3 regions of the Kribbella sp. CA-293567 genome follow, and region 3 is predicted to be linked to each of the others. Evidence: predicted binding sites of a transcription regulator. Region 3 holds the regulator's gene; each other region holds the start of a gene.
The links. The regulator HrcA, encoded in region 3, represses chaperone genes, less so after heat shock. The targets are predictions, from matches to a motif close to TTGGCACTCGNNNNNNNCGAGTGCCAA.
Positions count from the first base shown of each region.

Region 1: groL (chaperonin GroEL) is a predicted target of HrcA. The motif match lies at 2,998-3,024, and genes of this name have one in related genera.
Region 2: groES (co-chaperone GroES) is a predicted target of HrcA. The motif match lies at 2,875-2,901, and genes of this name have one in related genera.

Region 1 is NZ_CP114065.1:1,432,465-1,438,185, forward strand. Features, by position in the region: gene OX958_RS06920 (glycerophosphodiester phosphodiesterase family protein) at 1-722, shown strand, start outside; gene OX958_RS06925 (M48 family metallopeptidase) at 719-1,987, opposite strand; gene OX958_RS06930 (PspC domain-containing protein) at 2,138-2,458, opposite strand; gene OX958_RS06935 (MmcQ/YjbR family DNA-binding protein) at 2,619-2,966, shown strand; gene groL (chaperonin GroEL) at 3,205-4,833, shown strand.
Region 2 is NZ_CP114065.1:1,364,371-1,370,091, reverse strand. Features, by position in the region: gene groL (chaperonin GroEL) at 699-2,318, opposite strand; gene groES (co-chaperone GroES) at 2,439-2,735, opposite strand; gene OX958_RS06620 (peptidoglycan-binding domain-containing protein) at 3,062-3,673, shown strand; gene OX958_RS06615 (class I SAM-dependent methyltransferase) at 3,696-4,880, shown strand; gene OX958_RS06610 (alpha/beta hydrolase family protein) at 4,996-5,721, opposite strand.
Region 3 is NZ_CP114065.1:5,318,173-5,323,893, reverse strand. Features, by position in the region: gene OX958_RS24450 (ThuA domain-containing protein) at 1-406, shown strand, start outside; gene OX958_RS24445 (Gfo/Idh/MocA family protein) at 391-1,494, shown strand; gene hrcA (heat-inducible transcriptional repressor HrcA) at 1,616-2,635, shown strand; gene dnaJ (molecular chaperone DnaJ) at 2,697-3,839, shown strand; gene OX958_RS24430 (16S rRNA (uracil(1498)-N(3))-methyltransferase) at 3,862-4,578, shown strand; gene OX958_RS24425 (Gmad2 immunoglobulin-like domain-containing protein) at 4,589-5,721, opposite strand, start outside.

The sequences.
Region 1 (5,721 bases), 3.7 Mb from region 3:
TCGCCGAGGACTTCACCTACGAGGAGCTGCAGGTCCTGCGGACCCGCGAGCGGATGCCCGCCCTGCGCGCCGGCAACACGGCGTACGACGGCCGGGAGGGGATCCAGACCTTCGACCAGGTGGTCGCGCTGGCGCGGCAGGAGTCCGCGCGGCTCGGCCGGCCGATCGGCGTGATCCCGGAGATCAAGCACCCGGCGTACTTCCGCCGGCTGGGCCTGCCGCTGGAGGAGCTGCTCGCCGCGCGGCTGATCGCGCTGGGGCTGCACAAGGGCGAGGTGATGATCCAGTCGTTCGAGCCCACCAGCCTGCGGCGGCTGGCGGTGATGACGGACGTGCCGCTGGTCCAGCTGGTCGACTCCGGCAGCGCGCCGAACGACTTTCTTCGGCACGGCGACGCCCGGACCTTCGCCGACCTGATCGCGCCGTCGGGGCTGCGGGAGATCTCGACGTACGCGCACGTACTGGCGCCGCACAAGGACCTCGTCATCCCGCGCACCGCCGACGGCAGCCTCGGTGAGCCGACCCGGCTGGTCGAGCAAGCCCACCGGGCCGGCCTGTCGGTGCAGCTGTGGACCTTCCGGGCCGAGCGCCGCTTCCTGCCCACCGGCCTGGACCTGGCCGGTGAACTGGCCCGCTTCGCCGCGACCGGCGTCGACGGTGTCTTCGCCGACCACCCGGACATCGCGGTGGCCGCCGCGGCCAGAACCAGCCTCAAGGTCTAGCGGAGCTCGGACCGCAGCTCGGTCAGTACGGCCTCCGCGGGCCCTGCCAGCTCCCGGTCGATGGCGCGGCTCTCATCGGTGCCCAGGACGACCAGTGCGCTGGCGGCCGGCTTGGTCCTGATCAGCTTGGCGCGGAGGTTGGTCGGGGGATGGGTGGCGTCGATCCGGGTATCGCGTAGGCGGCTGACCCGGAGCCGCCGGTCGATCTCTCGTGCCGGGACCTGACCGATGGCGCGGGTGACAGCCTGCAGCGGCTCCACGTCGGAACCGAAGCGCACGGCTCGCTCCAGCGCGCGATAGGAGGTCTCGCTGAGTACCAGCTTCTCCAGCGCCCGAGCTGTCTCCTCCGAGCCCGCGATCTCCGCAGCCCGTCGGTCAGCCAGGTACTCCGCGCGCTGGCCGCTGCGCAGGTCGATCCTGGTCAGCAACCACTTGACAGCCCTGACTGCGCCGCCGACGGTCGCGTTGACCAGCCGGGTGATGACGCTGGGACCGGTGTTGGCCTCGGTCGCGTAGATGAGCTCCTGGCGGTACTCGTCGAGCGGCTGCTCGCTGAAGGTCTCCTCGAGCTCGTCGAGGATCGTCATCGCCGAGCCGACCACCCAGCCGTGCCTGGTGTCACCGTTCTTGCCGTGTCCCAGCTCGTGAGCCAGTACTGCGACGCGCTCCTGCGGCCGGAGTGCCGCCCACAACGGCAAGCCGATGCCGACCACGGGCATGAACCGCCAGCCGACTCGGGTGTAGTAGAGGTTCGGTGCGGCGTCGAGCGCGACAGCGCTGACGGGCTTGGTGCCGACGGCAGCGGCGATCTTGTCGAGCAGAGCGAACAGCAGCGGCGCTTGCTGCCGGTAGACCAGTCGAGTGTCAGGGGGCAGGCAGTTCGCGCGGGGACGCAATGTCAGAGCGAGACCGAGCGGGATGACCGACAACAAGGCGCTGAGCCAGAGTGGCCGGTAGAAGACCAGCATGGCGATGCCGCCGAGCAGGCCGGCGAGCGGGAGCAGCAGGAGCCCTGCGGAGAGCGCGTAGGCAGCGATCCGGGCGGCGTCCCAGCCTGGACGCTGGATGGCGCCACGCTCCAGTTCGGCGTACAGGGTGGCTGCCAGGCGGTGGTCGAGTTGCTGTCGCCAGGCGGGTACCTGCTCGGTGGGGCCGGTCGGGTCCACGTTCCACTCGCACTTGTCACACCAGGTGACGTACTGGGTTTCCCGCGGGACCTGCTGGCCGCACTGCGGGCAGCGGATCGGGCCTTCGTCGGTCTGCACGCGAGAAGTGTGGCAGCACCGGCCGGTGGATCAGTGCTGCTGGATCAGTACTGGTGGATCAGTGGCGGGCCGGTCGGCACGGCAGCAGGTGTGAGAGCACCGGGTGGCCTATCTGTGGTGCTGTCACCCTGCTGCTGTGCGTCCGCCGGATCACGCCGCCGGCGGCTTGTCGTCGTAGATGCGAGCGGCGATGTCGGACTCGGGGGTGGGCTGGTGCTGCGGCTGCTGGACCGACTGCCAGACGGCCTTGCCGTCGGCCTCGGGCATCACGACCCAGGCGACCACGTAGCCGATCAGCGCGGTACCACCGGTGATCAGCGTCAGGCCGACGATGGCGAGCCGGACCAGGGTCGCGTCGATGCTGAAGTACTCCGCCAGGCCACCGGACACACCGGAGAGCATCCGCTGGTTGCGCGAGCGGCGAAGCGACTTGCCGGACAGGTTCGAGAACGGTGCGTTGGAGTTCGTCATGTCCACTACTCTGCCGCCGCGGAGCCCACTTCCACATCGGGATCGGTACCGACCCGACCCTGGTCCGACCCCTGACCCGGCTCAGCCGCGCCGATCCGGTCCCCTGACGACTTTCGTCTGCCCCGCGCTTTCTGTCGGTGCCTGGTCCTACCGTCGAGAGATGGATGCTGAGGCGGTGACGAAGCTGCTGCTCACCCTGCCGGGGGTCGAGGAGCACGTGGGGTGGGCCGGGCAACCGGCGTTCAAGGTGCGGAAGAAGGGGTTCGTCTACCTGTCGGCCGACGAGACCTCGGTGATGCTGAAGGCGCTGCGCGAGGAGCAGGAGGCGCTGGTGGCGGAGGCGCCCGAGATCTACACGCCGTCCTGGGCGTCCGGCCGGTTCGCCTGGCTGGAGGTCAGGCTGGCGGTCGCCGACGAGGAGGAGCTGGCGGAGCTGCTGGTCGAGGCGTGGCGGCTGACCGCGCCCAAGATGCTGATCGCCCAGCTCGACCGGCCCGGCGGGGGATAGACGCTCGGGGTCGGCGGCGGGGTCGGTCCGGCTTGCACTCGCCGGGGTCGAGTGCTAATACTTGGTTAGCACTCGACGGGCGAGAGTGATAACTGCGATCGCCCTGGAGCGTGACCATAGACGGCCTCGATGAGGTGCTGGAAGTAGGGCGGGACGTGACCGCCGTACCGATGGCATCGTCCGTCGCGGGCATCCGGCCGGCTGAACAAAAAACTCGACGCGGGAGGACTCGCGGAGAATGCCCAAGCTGATTGCTTTCAATGAAGAGGCGCGCCGCGGCCTCGAGCGGGGTATGAACACCCTCGCCGACGCCGTAAAGGTGACGCTTGGCCCGAAGGGCCGCAACGTCGTGCTGGAGAAGAAGTGGGGCGCCCCCACGATCACCAACGACGGTGTTTCGATCGCCAAGGAGATCGAGCTGGAGGACCCGTACGAGAAGATCGGGGCCGAGCTCGTCAAGGAAGTTGCCAAGAAGACGGATGACGTCGCCGGCGACGGCACCACCACGGCGACCGTGCTGGCCCAGGCGCTGGTGCGCGAGGGTCTGCGTAACGTTGCCGCCGGCGCCAACCCGATGGGCCTGAAGAAGGGCATCGAGAAGGCTGTCGAGGCCATCAGCGAGCAGCTGCTGGCCCAGGCGAAGGACGTCGAGACCCGGGAGCAGATCGCTTCCACCGCCTCGATCTCCGCCGCTGACACCCAGGTCGGCCAGATCATCGCCGAGGCGATGGACAAGGTCGGCAAGGAAGGTGTCATCACCGTCGAGGAGAGCAACACCTTCGGTCTCGAGCTCGAGCTCACCGAGGGCATGCGCTTCGACAAGGGCTACATCTCGCCGTACTTCGTGACCGACACCGAGCGGATGGAAGCGGTCCTCGAAGACCCGTACATCCTCGTGGTGAACAGCAAGATCTCGAGCATCAAGGACCTGGTCCCGGTGCTGGAGAAGGTCATGCAGACCGGCAAGCCGCTGGCCATCATCGCCGAGGACCTCGAGGGCGAAGCCCTCGCGACCCTGGTCGTGAACAAGATCAAGGGCACCTTCAAGACCGTCGCCGTCAAGGCGCCGGGCTTCGGTGACCGCCGCAAGGCCATGCTGGTCGACATCGCCGTGCTGACCGGCGGTGAGGTCATCTCCGAGGAGGTCGGCCTCAAGCTCGACACCGTGGACCTGGAGCTGCTCGGCCAGGCCCGCAAGATCGTCGTCACCAAGGACGAGACGACCATCGTCGAGGGTTCGGGCGACGCCGACCAGATCGCCGGCCGGGTGAACCAGATCCGCGCCGAGATCGAGAAGTCGGACTCCGACTACGACCGCGAGAAGCTGCAGGAGCGACTGGCCAAGCTGGCCGGTGGCGTCGCGGTGATCAAGGTCGGCGCGGCCACCGAGGTTGAGCTCAAGGAGCGCAAGCACCGCATCGAGGACGCCGTTCGCAACGCGAAGGCCGCCGTCGAAGAGGGCATCGTCGCCGGTGGCGGCGTGGCGCTGCTGCAGGCTTCGGTCGTCGCGTTCGAGAAGCTGGAGCTCGAGGGTGACGAGGCCACCGGTGCCGCGATCGTGCGGTCCGCGGTCGAGGCTCCGCTGAAGCAGATCGCCTTCAACGCCGGCCTCGAAGGTGGCGTCGTGGTGGAGAAGGTTCGCAACCTCGAGCCGGGCTGGGGCCTCAACGCCGCAACCGGTGAGTACGTGGACCTGATCGCCACCGGCATCATCGACCCGGCGAAGGTCACCCGCTCGGCGCTGCAGAACGCGGCGTCCATCGCGGCGCTGTTCCTCACCACCGAGGCAGTCATCGCCGACAAGCCCGAGAAGGCCGGTGCCGCCGCAGGCGGCGGCGCGCCCGACATGGGCGGCATGGACTTCTGATCTCCTAGAAGTTCGTCTGCAAGACACTGAAGCTGGCCCCGGGCATCCGCCCGGGGCCAGCTTTGTCTGTGCGGCTCCCGCCTCGTGGCGCTGGGCGCCACCTCGGTTTCGGTGGAGATGCTGACGCGATCGACCTGCCGAGTTGTAGTGCCGAGTGGTACTCGCGTTCTGCTGGTTCCGGCCTCGTGGCGCTGGGCGCCACCTCGGTTTCGGTGGAGATGCTGACGCGATCGACCCGTCGAGTTGTAGCGCCGAGTGGTACTCGCGTTCTGCTGGGTCCGGCCTCGTGGCGCTGGGCGCCACCTCGGATTCGGTGGAGATGCTGACGCGATCGACCCCGCCGAGTTGTAGCGCCGAGTGGTACTCGCGTCTCGCTGGGTCCGGCCTCGTGGCGCTGGGCGCCACCTCGGATTCGATGGAGATGCTGACGCGATTGGCTCACTGAGTTGTGGGCCCGAGTAGTGCGTTGTTTGTTCTGTGCCTGCACTCGCCGGTGATCTACCTGGTGTGTTGAGAGACCAACCTGGGCTATCCGGTGTTGTTAGGTGCCGGGTTGCTGTGGCCGGTGTTCGTCTTGGGGTGACGGAGCGGCGAGCGCGACCACCGAGTTCCGGATCAGGTTGAGCCGCGTCGGAGGTCCGGGCGCGTCAGCAGCTGGAGCGGAGCCGAGGTGGCGCGTAGCGCCACGAGGCTGAACTGGCGGCAACCGGCTTGTGGTGTCTGGTGCGGCGTGTCCGCCGAGGTGCCGTTCCACCGTGACGGACAGGCAGCGGTTGGCCAACCGGTGAAAGCTCTTGCGCTGGTCGGCAACAACAGGGCGAAAGCGGCTTCAGCGTCTGGCGGAGCCGAGGTGGTGGGTAGCGCCACCGGCGAGCCGTGAGTATGAGG
Region 2 (5,721 bases), 3.7 Mb from region 3:
TTCGTCGCCTGCTCCCCACCCCCAGCTACCTCGTTCCTTCGTCGCTCGTCCCGCTGCCATGACTGCAAGGTGATCCGGGGGCTGTCTGGCGGGATGGTGTGACATGACTCCTGTCGTCGCACTGATGGCATCGCGGCGACTCGGCTGGCAACACAGCGGCGGCGACCAGCAGTTGGCGGCCCAGCCCGGCTCGGCGGCTGAAACTCATAGCGGGTGCAGCAGCCAGCGGCAGGCGACTCGACTCGGTGGCTGCAACGCATCGCAAGGTGCAGCAGCCAGCGGCTCGGCTCGCAACTCATCGCGGGTGCAGCAGCCAGTGGCAGGCAGCTCTACCCGGTTATTGCACCCCATCCCGGGGTGCAGCGACCAATGGTGGGCGGCTCGGCTCAGTAGCTGAAACGCATCGCGGGGGGTGCGACCAATGGTCGGCGCTCGACTCGTGACTGCAACTCATCGCGGAGTGCAGCGGCCAGTGGTTGAGCGGCTCGGCTCAATGGCTTGCAGCGCATCGCGGGATGCAGCGACGGAGGGCTGCCTACCACTGAACGCAGGGGGCGCAGCAGCTGTTGAGCGGCGACGCAGGAGCCGCGAGCCAGGGGTGGGCGGGAGCGGGCGACGAAGGAGTTCGCGTGGGAAAGAAGAACTGCCCGGCCGGTCCAGGAAAGGACCGGCCGGGCAGTTCGGGGTACTGCGAAGAATCAGTGACCGTGGCCGTGGCCGTGACCGGCTGCGGCGGGCTCTTCTTCTTCGGGCTTGTCGACGACCAGCGTCTCCGTGGTGAGCAGCAGGGCGGCGATGGAGCCGGCGTTGGCGAGCGCGGAACGCGTCACCTTGACCGGGTCCAGGACGCCCTGGGCGAGCAGGTCGCCGTACTCACCGGTGGCGGCGTTGAAGCCGCTGCCGACCTCGAGCTCCGCGACCTTGGCGGTCACGACGTAACCCTCGTAGCCACCGTTCTCGGCGATCCAGCGCAGCGGCTCGACGACCGCCTTGCGGACGATCCGGACGCCGGCGAGCTCGTCGCCCTCCAGGTCCAGGCCGTTGTCCAGCACCGCGGCGGCGTGCACGAGAGCCGAGCCGCCACCGGCGACGATGCCCTCTTCGATCGCCGCACGGGTCGCGGAGACCGCGTCCTCGATCCGGTGCTTCTTCTCCTTCAGCTCGACCTCGGTGGCCGCGCCGACCTTGATCACGCAGACGCCACCGGCCAGCTTGGCCAGCCGCTCCTGCAGCTTCTCGCGGTCCCAGTCGGAGTCGGTGCGCTCGATCTCGGCCTTGATCTGGTTGACCCGGGACTCGATCTCGTCGGACTTGCCGGCACCCTCGACAACAGTGGTGTTGTCCTTGGTGACGACGATCCGGCGGGCGGTGCCGAGCACCTCGAGACCGACCTGGTCGAGCTTGAGGCCGACCTCGGGCGCGATCACCTGGGCGCCGGTGAGCGCGGCCAGGTCCTCGAGCATCGCCTTGCGACGGTCACCGAAGCCCGGCGCCTTGACGGCGACGGAGGTGAAGTTGCCGCGGATCTTGTTCACGACCAGGGTCGACAGCGCCTCGCCGTCGACGTCCTCGGCGATGATCAGCAGCGTCTTGCCGGACTGCACGACCTTCTCCAGCAGCGGCAGCAGGTCCGCGACCGCGGAGATCTTGCCCTGGCTGATCAGGATGTACGGGTCGTCCAGCACCGCTTCGCCGGCCTCGGCGTCGGTGATGAAGTAGGGCGAGATGTAGCCCTTGTCGAACTGCATGCCCTCGGTGAACTCGAGCTCGGTGCCGAAGGTGTTCGACTCCTCGACGGTGATGACGCCGTCCTTGCCGACCTTGTCGAACGCCTCGGCGATCAGCGAACCGATCTCGGCGTCGCGGGCGGAGATGGTGGCGACGTGGGCCATGTCGCCCTTGTCGTCGACCGGACGAGCGGTCTCGATCAGCTTCTTCGAGACGGCCTCGACGGCGGCCTCGATGCCCTTCTTCAGGCCCATCGGGTTGACGCCGGCCGCGACGGCCCGCAGGCCCTCGTGCACCAGCGCCTGCGCCAGCACGGTCGCGGTGGTCGTACCGTCACCGGCGACATCGTTGGTCTTGGTGGCAACCTCCTTGGCCAGCTGCGCACCGAGGTTCTCGAACGGGTCGTCCAGCTCGACCTCACGGGCGACGGTCACACCGTCGTTGGTGATGGTCGGGGCGCCCCACTTCTTGTCCAGCACGACGTAGCGGCCCTTGGGCCCCAGCGTCACCTTCACCGTGTTCGCGAGCTTGTCGACGCCACGCTCCAGCGCGCGCCGCGCGTTCTCGTCGAACTCGAGGATCTTCGGCATAGAAAACAAGTCCCTCTCTGAGTTTCAACAATGGTGCCCGCACGCCCCGGAGAACCGACTCCGCTCCAGTGCCGGAAAGTCGGCACCGGAGCGGTATCAGTCAGGAACTGCAGGCGATCGTCACTTGGTGACGACTGCGAGGATGTCGCGAGCGCCCAGGATCAGGTAGTCCTGGCCGTCGTACTTGACCTCGGTGCCGCCGTACTTGGAGTAGATGACCTTGTCGCCGACGTTGACATCCAGCGGAACGCGGTTGCCGTTGTCGTCGATGCGGCCGGGGCCGACAGCGAGGATCTCGCCCTCCTGCGGCTTCTCCTTGGCGGTGTCCGGGATGACCAGGCCGGACTTCGTGGTCTGCTCGGCTTCGAGCGGCGCAACGAGGATACGGTCCTCGAGCGGCTTGATCGTGACCGACACTTGCTGACCTCCACGGTCGAGTTCTTGGTGAGTTCAAGGGTGGTGCGGGTGGCCGTACGCCGCTGCCGTCGCGGGGATCAGAGGCCGGGCCACCTGGCACCCTCGGGTGGAGAGTGCCAACACCGAATCTAGGCCGCGATTAGCACTCGGTCAACTCGAGTGCCAGATTCTCGCCACCGGCGAACACGCTGCGGCCGGTTCCACCCCTTGTGACCACCTGGACGCTTTCCGCCACCGAGGGCTGGCTAGACCCCACCTGCTCGTGGGACCGTCGTCTCCGTAGGGTTCCCGGCCGCCCCGGGATCGACTGCTCGAGGAGAGTCCCCATGGCGCTGCATCTCCCGTCATTGCCGAAGCTGAGCCCCCGCAAGCTGGTGGTGATCGCCGCGATTGTCGCCAGTCCGTTCGTGGTCGCCGGCCTGGCCGCCAACGGCGCGAACGACTCCTCGTCCAGTGGCGCCGACAGCGCTGCCCCAGGCGGCGGTGCGCCCGCAGTACAGATCAAGGCCGACGCCTCAGCCGCGGCCGGCCAGCGGATGGACGCAGCGGCGGCGGCTACTCCGCAGTGCCTGTACGCCCGGCTGGTACCGGTCGGCAGGACCGGCTGGGGCGTCCCCATGCCGTCGGTGTGGAACAGCACGAGCACCACGTGCAACCTCATGCTCGGCGACGACCCGTACCGGACGACGTCTCGCCGAGGCGACCCCGACACCGCCATCCGGACGCTGCAGCGCAACCTGAACTACTGCTACGGCTACAAGCTCACAGTGGACGGTGTCTACGGCAGCAACACCCGTGGAGTGATCAAGGCGGTCCAGAAGCGGCACAAGCTGGCCGCCGATGGCATCTACGGCCCCAAGACCCGTTCGGCGATGAACTGGCGCCTCTTCTCCAGCAAGACCAACACCTGGAGCAAGGCCTGCTCCAGCCCGCTCTAGCCGTCCAGGCAGACTTGGCCGGGTGGACCCCTCATCGATCACGTTACTGCTCACTAGCGACGGGTCCGCAGTACTGGCTGAGACCTGCGCCGCCTTCACGCCTGGCGGGGAGCTGAAGCTGGTCGAGCGACTCAGACGCCGGTACGACGCTGCCGTGGTGACCGCTGCGGTGACGCAGGCGTCACTACGGCATCGCGCGGCTGCCAAGTTCGGCGTCACCGACGCAGCGCGGATGTACTTCACGCCGGACGGCCTGGAACAAGCCACCCGGACGACTGTCGGCGTGCACCGGGCGGCACGGATAGCCCACACCCTCCCCGGAGCAACAGTGGTCGATCTGGGCTGCGGCATCGGCGGCGACCTGATCAGCGCGGCCCGAGCTGGGTTGCGAGTCACCGGAGTCGAGCGCGATCCGGCGACGGCCGCAGCGGCTCAGGCCAACCTCGCGGCACTGGGGCTGGCCGGTGAGGTGCTGGTGGGCGATGCCGAGGCGCAGGACGTTTCGCAGTACGACGTGGTGTTCGCCGACCCGGCACGGCGGGCGGACGGGAGGCGGGTGTTCGACCACAACGCCTATTCGCCGCCCTGGTCCTTCATCACCGACCTCCTGACGGGTACTGCCTGCGTGAAGGTGGCCCCGGGTATCCCCCACGACGCCGTACCCGAAGGCGTCGAGGCGGAGTGGGTCAGCGATGCAGGAGAGGTCAAAGAGGCTGCACTGTGGTCCGGCAAGCTCTACGCCGGTACTACGCGCCGCGCGACCCTACTGCCCAGCGGCGCGACAGTGACGTCGGCGCCTGAGGTCGAGAGCGCGCCTGTCGGGCAGTACATCTACGAGCCGGATGGAGCCGTCGTCAGGGCCGGCTTGGTCACGGCTGTTGCAGCAGCGGTCGACGGGTGGCTCGTGGATCCACGAATCGCGTATGTCAGTAGCGACACCTTGGCGGCGACGCCGCTGGCCTCGGCGTACGAGGTGATCGAAGAGCTTCCCTACAAGGAGAAAGCCCTGCGCTCCTGGGTCCGCGCGCACGGGATCGGCACGTTGGAGATCAAGAAACGCGGGGTTGATTTCGACCCGGCGGTGCTGCGCAAGAAGCTCTCCCCGAAGGGCTCGGCCACCGCCACGCTGATCGTTACGCGGATCGGCCGCGACGCTGTCGCCTACTCCTGCCGCCGACTTGCGCTTCCTCTACATTCGAACATATGATCGATCCCACGAGCGGGCTCCTGGCCGGCTCGCCGACGGACGAGGTGCTGCGTCTGTTGCCGCTACCTGGCCAGGAGCCCGCCACTAAAGCGGTCCGTTCGAGCACTTGCTGGGGCTAGAACTGGCCGACGACACGGCGACGGAGGCGGGATTTGGCGATCTCGAGAACACCATGGAGGGGTGCTTCCGCGCGGCCTGATCGGGGTAGCTGATCGAGGTGATCGGCGTCGGTGGTGAGGGCGCCCGCGGTGCCTTGGACGAAGTCGCGGACGAGGGCGTTCCAGTCCGCGCTACGCCCGAGCATCGTGTGGTCCGAGCCGTCGACGGCGATCAAGGCGACCGGCGTGCCCGCTTTTCGTAGACGCTTGGCATAGGCGGCGGTCAGTGCCGGGGAGGTGACTCGGTCGGCCGTGCCATGGGCCATCACCACGGGGCCCTGCGGCTTGACCAGCGGCTCTCCTGCCGGAAGCCACGGGGCGAGGGCCAGGGTGCGGTCGACCAGCGGGTGGTTGCTGACGGCAACGACAGCGCGGCCGCCCATCGAGTGTCCGATCAGGAGCACTCGGGTGATCCGTGCGGGCAGCCGGTCGAGAACCGCCCGGAGGTCGGTGGAAGCGTGTGCCTCAGCGCCGTTCCAGCCCTGGTAGCGGTAGCGCATCAAGCCGACCGCGGAACCGCGGGCGGCGGAGATCGCCACCGAGGCGAACGGCCACATTCGCAGGATCGGTGCGCGCCAGTCGCCGGTCGGAGCGAGCGACGCCTCCTGCCCACCGTGGGCGAGCAGGATCAACTCGGTGGCATCAGCAGGCGACCTCAGCAGGTCGATCCGAGGGAACGTCAC
Region 3 (5,721 bases):
CGGCCTGGCCGGCTGGCACGGCGGCATCATCGACTCGTTCCGCAGCAACACCGACTACAGCTTCATGACCGGCGGCCAGTTCGTCTCGCACCCGGGCGGCGCCGTCGACCACCGGATCGACATCGTCTCCGGCCACCCGATCGTCGAGGGCCTGACGGCGTTCGACCTGCGCACCGAGCAGTACTACGTGCACGCCGATCCGACCAACAACGTCCTGGCCACCACCACCTTCGACGCGCATCCGGACTTCCCCTGGATCGTGGGCGCGACGATGCCGGCGGTCTGGACCCGCGGCTGGGGCGAAGGTCGAGTCTTCGTCTGTACGCCGGGCCACACCGTCGCCGACCTGGAGACGCCGCAGATCCGCACGATCGTCGAGCGGGGGCTGCTGTGGGCGAGCAAGTGACGAACATCGGCATCGTCGGCACCGGCGTCATCAGCGGCACCTACCTGGAGCACCTGGCCAGGCTGCCCGGCGTACAGGTGGTCGCGGTCGCCGATCTCGATCTCTCGCGGGCGCAGGCGATCGCCGATCAGAATCCGGGCGTCCGGGCGCTGACGTCGGACGACCTGTTCGCCGATCCCGAGGTCGACATCGTCCTCAACCTGACCATCCCGGCCGCGCACGGACCTGTCCACCAGGCGGCGCTGCAGGCCGGCAAGCACGTGTACGGCGAGAAGCCGCTCGCCGTCGACCGTGCGGAGGCCGAGCCGCTCCTGAAGCTCGCCGCCGCCAACAACCTCCGCATCGGCTGCGCCCCCGACACTGTGCTCGGCACTGGGACCCAGACGGCACGGGCGGCGCTCGACCGCGGCGACATCGGCGTACCGACTGCTGCGACGGCTTCGTTCGTCACGCCGGGCCACGAGCTGTGGCACCCGGCTCCTGAGTTCTACTACCAACCCGGTGGCGGTCCGTTGCTCGACATGGGCCCGTACTACGTGACAAGCCTCGTCACGCTGCTCGGCCCGGTACGCCGAGTCACTGGCCGCGCGGGCCGCTCCCAGGAGCAGCGCAAGGTCCACACGGGACCACGAGCGGGGGAGGCGTTCCCGGTCGAGGTGCCGACGCATGTGACCGGCGTACTTGAGCATGAGTCCGGTGCACTGACCACAGTGCTGATGAGCTTCGACGTCTGGGCGGCACGGCTGCCGCGAATCGAGATCTACGGCACCGAGGGCAGCCTGTCCGTCCCCGATCCGAACAACTTCGCGGGCACGGTGGAGATCGCCACCGCAACCGACCGTGACTGGAGAGAGCTTCCGGTAGCCGGTGGGTACGCCGACGCCGGGCGGGGGGTCGGGGTGGCCGACATGGCTCGCGCACTGCGCAACGGCGAGCCGCATCGCGCTGACGGAGCGCTGGCCTACCACGTGCTCGACGTACTGGAGTCAGTGCTCGAGTCTGCGGCCCAGGACCGGTCACTGGACGTGGCGAGTACGGTCTCGCGGCCGGCCGCCGTACCGTTGGGAGCGTCGCCGGAACTGGCCTGAGACCAGTCCCACGCCGCTACGCGTCGGTATCTGCTGTGGCGGCTCGGTAGACTGGCACTCCAAAGTCCGGAGTGCCAAGAGGGCTGCCGGTGGCCGACACCTCAGAGAGGGTGGTTTGCGCGTGCTGGACGAACGCAAGCTGGACGTGCTCCGGGCCATCGTCGAGGACTACGTCGCCACGCATGAGCCGGTCGGGTCGAAGACCCTGGTCGACCGGCACAACCTCGGCGTCTCCCCGGCGACGGTCCGCAACGACATGGCAGCGCTGGAGGAGGAGGGGTACATCACCCAGCCGCACACCAGCGCCGGCCGGATCCCCACCGACGCGGGCTACCGGTTGTTCGTGGACAAGCTGAGCACGGTCAAGTCGCTGTCGCAGGCCGAGAAGAAGGCGATCTCGTCCTTCCTGGTCGGCGCGGTCGACCTCGACGACGTGGTCCGCCGGACCGTCCGGTTGCTGGCGCAGATCACCCGGCAGGTCGCGATCGTGCAGTATCCGACCCTCAGCCGGTCGAGCGTGCGGCACATCGAGGTGGTCACGATGACCCCGCGCCGGCTGCTGCTGGTGCTGATCACCAGCACCGGCCGGGTCGAGCAGCGGATCGTCGAGGCGCAGGAGGACGTCGACGAACAACTGATCGCCGACCTCAGGTCCCGGCTGAACTCGGCCCTCACCGGCCAGCGGCTGACCGACGCGGCCACCTCGCTCGCGAGCGTGAGCGACACCTTCGCGCCGGCCGACCGGCCGCTGGTGGCCGCCATCGTGACCAGCCTGCTGGAGGCCTTCACGGTCGAGGGCGAGCAGCGGATCGCGGTCGGCGGCGCGGCCAACCTGACCCGGTACGGCGACGACTTCGAGCGCAACGTCAAGCCCGTACTGGAGGCGCTCGAGGAACACGTGATCCTGCTCAAGCTGCTCGGCGAGGCGACCAGCCCGCAGACGCTGACGGTGCGGATCGGCCACGAGAACCCGTACGAAGGACTTGTCACCACCTCGGTCGTCGCCACCGGCTACGGCTCCAAGTCGGAGGCGCTGGCCACTCTCGGCATCGTCGGCCCGACCCACATGGACTACCCGAGCACGATGGGCGCCGTGCGCGCCGTCGCGCGCTACGTCAGCCAGATCCTGGCCGACTCGTGAAGCTCCATCGAAGAACGCACCACAGAACGCACCGAACACTGCCTACCAAGTGGTCTGGAGTATGAGCACCGATTACTACGCCGTCCTGGGCGTGAGCCGTGACGCTTCACAGGACGAGATCAAGAAGGCCTACCGCAAGCTGGCCCGCCAGTACCACCCGGACGTGAACGACTCCGAGGACGCGCACCACAAGTTCCAGGAGATCGGCCGCGCCTTCCAGGTGCTGAGCGACCCGCAGAAGAAGCAGGTCCACGATCTCGGTGGTGACCCGTTCGCGAGCGGACCGGGTGGAGGCGCGGGCGCCGGCTTCGGCCAGCAGTTCACCTTCACCGACATCATGGACGCCTTCTTCGGCCAGACCGGCGGGGCGACCCGCGGGCCACGGCCACGGACCCGGCGCGGCCAGGACGCGCTGATCCCGCTGCGGATCGACCTGGCCGAGGCCGCCTTCGGGACGACCCGCGAGCTGAAGGTCGACACCGCCGTGGTCTGCCCGACCTGCACCGGCTCGGGCGCGCAGGCCGGCTCCGAGCCGGTCACCTGCGAGATCTGCCACGGCCGGGGCGAGGTCACGCACACCCAGCGCTCGTTCCTCGGTGAGGTCCGGACGATGCGGCCGTGCCCGAACTGCCGCGGCTTCGGGACCACCATCCCGAGCCCGTGCGGCGAGTGCGCCGGCGACGGGCGGGTCCGGTCCCGCCGTACCGTCACCGTCAAGATCCCCGGCGGCGTCGACAGCGGCACCCGCGTGCAGCTGTCCGGCCAGGGCGAGGTCGGCCCCGGCGGCGGCCCGGCCGGCGACCTGTACGTCGAGATCGAGGTCGAGCCGCACGAGATCTTCACCCGCAGCGGCGACGACCTGCACTGCACGGTCACGCTGCCGATGACGGCCGCGGCGCTCGGGACGACGATCGACCTGCCGACGCTCGAGGGCGAGACCACGCCGCTGGAGATCCGGGCCGGCACCCAGTCGGGGACGGCGATGACGCTGACCGCGCGCGGCGTACCGCGGTTGCGGCACGCGGGTCGCGGCGACCTGATCGTCCAGGTCATCGTCGAGACGCCGACCAAGCTCGACGACGCGCAGAAGGCACTGCTGCGGCAGATCGCCGAGGCGCGCGGCGAGGAGCGGCCGCAGGGGCACGTCCAGGCGGCCCACAAGGGCGTCTTCGGGCGCCTGCGTGACGCCTTCGGTGCGCATTGAAAACGACTTAGGCTGCCGGGCGATGGGTCTCGCGGTCTTCTACCTGCCTGAGCTGGACGGGTCCGACCTGGTGCTGGACGGCGCCGAGGGGCGGCACGCTGCCGTCGTACGCCGGATCGGTCCCGGCGAGCGGATCCGGCTGACCGACGGTCGGGGCTCGTTCGCGGAGGGCGCTGTCACGGCGTCCTCCAAGACCGGCCTGACCGTCGCCGTGGACCATCGCGGCCGGGTCGAGCCGGCCGCCGTCCGGCTGGTCGTCGTGCAGGCGCTGCCGAAGGGCGAACGCGCCGAGCTCGCGGTCGAGATGCTCACCGAGGTCGGCGCCGACCTGATCGTGCCGTGGAACGCCGACCGCAGTCAGTTCCGCGCCAACCCCGAACGGGTCGCCAAGACCCGGACCAGGTGGCAGTCCTGGGCCTTCGAGTCCAGCAAGCAGTCCCGCCGCTCCTGGTTCTGCGAGGTGGCGCCGATCGCGTCCACCCCCGAGATCGCGAAGCTCCTCACCGACGCCGCCCTGGCCGTAGTACTCCACGAGGAAGCCAGCACCCCACTGGCCTCCCTCGACCTCCCCGTCACCGGCGACGTCGTGATCGTGGTCGGCCCCGAAGGTGGCATCACCCCCGCCGAACTGGACACCTTCTCCGCCACCCCGGTCCGCCTCGGCGAAACCGTCCTCCGCACCTCGACCGCAGGCGTGGCCGCCGCCGCGGCCCTGCTGTCCCGCTCCCGCTGGAGCTGAACTCCGGCGACTACTTGACGATGACCGTCTTGGAATCGACCGACATGACCCGGCCGTCCTCCGCGGAGGGCAGGTAGACCTCGATCAGCCACTGGCCGGAGTCGAGCTTGGGCCGGAAGGTGTAAGGGGAGAGCTTCTGACCCTCCTTGGTGGTGGTGAAGTTCTTGACCACCACCTTGGTCCTCACGTTGGTGGCCTTCCAGTCCACGTGAGCCTCGAACGCGGACGCCTGACCGCTGACGGAGAAGCCCGGAGCGACCGTCTGGTTGTTCTCCGGCGACTCGATCCAGACGAAGGCCTGGACGTCGGCAGCCTTGGCGCGGCTCAGCGGTTCGGTGGTGTCGATGACGCCGAAGAGGCCGGCCGTGGCGCGGCCTCGCTCGGTGATCTGGACCGGAGCCGTCCGCTGCAGCGCGCCCTGCACCGTGTAGATCAGTTGCTGGGCTGCCATCTCGGCGTTGTCCGGCGTGAGTTTCGACTCCGGCAGCCGCTCGAAGTCGACCACGATCAGACGGTCGGTGTAGCGCACCGAGGTCAGCTTCGCGCCTGACCAAGGGGATTCGTAGTCGGGGTCGCCGGAGACCTTCGGCGTCGTCATCAGCTGGACCGCCTCGGTGGCGGGCCGGCCCTTGACCTGGTTGAAGGTGCGGTACAGGCGGTAGCTCGGGCCCGTGGTGGCTCCGGTCCCTCGTCCGAGCCAGTACACCGGAACCGCCTTCGGATCCTGCAGTCGCGGCTCGTCGATGGCGCGTGTCTTCTCGGTCGGCAGGGTCGTGGTCGGGACCTCTGTGGCGGCCGGCGTCGGGGTCGGCTGCGGGCTGGCCGGCTGGGTCGGCAGGCTGCTGGACGGCTCGGTCGAGGTGCTGCTGGTGGTGGTGCTCGGGCCGCCTGCGGCGGTGGGCTGGTCCGCGTTCTTCTGGCTGTCGTCGAGTACGGCGAAGGCGCCGATCGCGGCCGCCGTACCGACCACGGCCGCGCCGACGGTGATCGCCCACGGGCGCCGGCTGACCGGCTTGCGCTGGTGGCTGACCCGGGCCTGGATCTCGTGCAGGCCGTCGGCGGGCTCGATCCGGCCGGCCTCCTCGGACAGCGCCCGTCGCATCAGTTCGTCGAACGGGTCGTCCCCGCGGTCGTGCGTGTGGT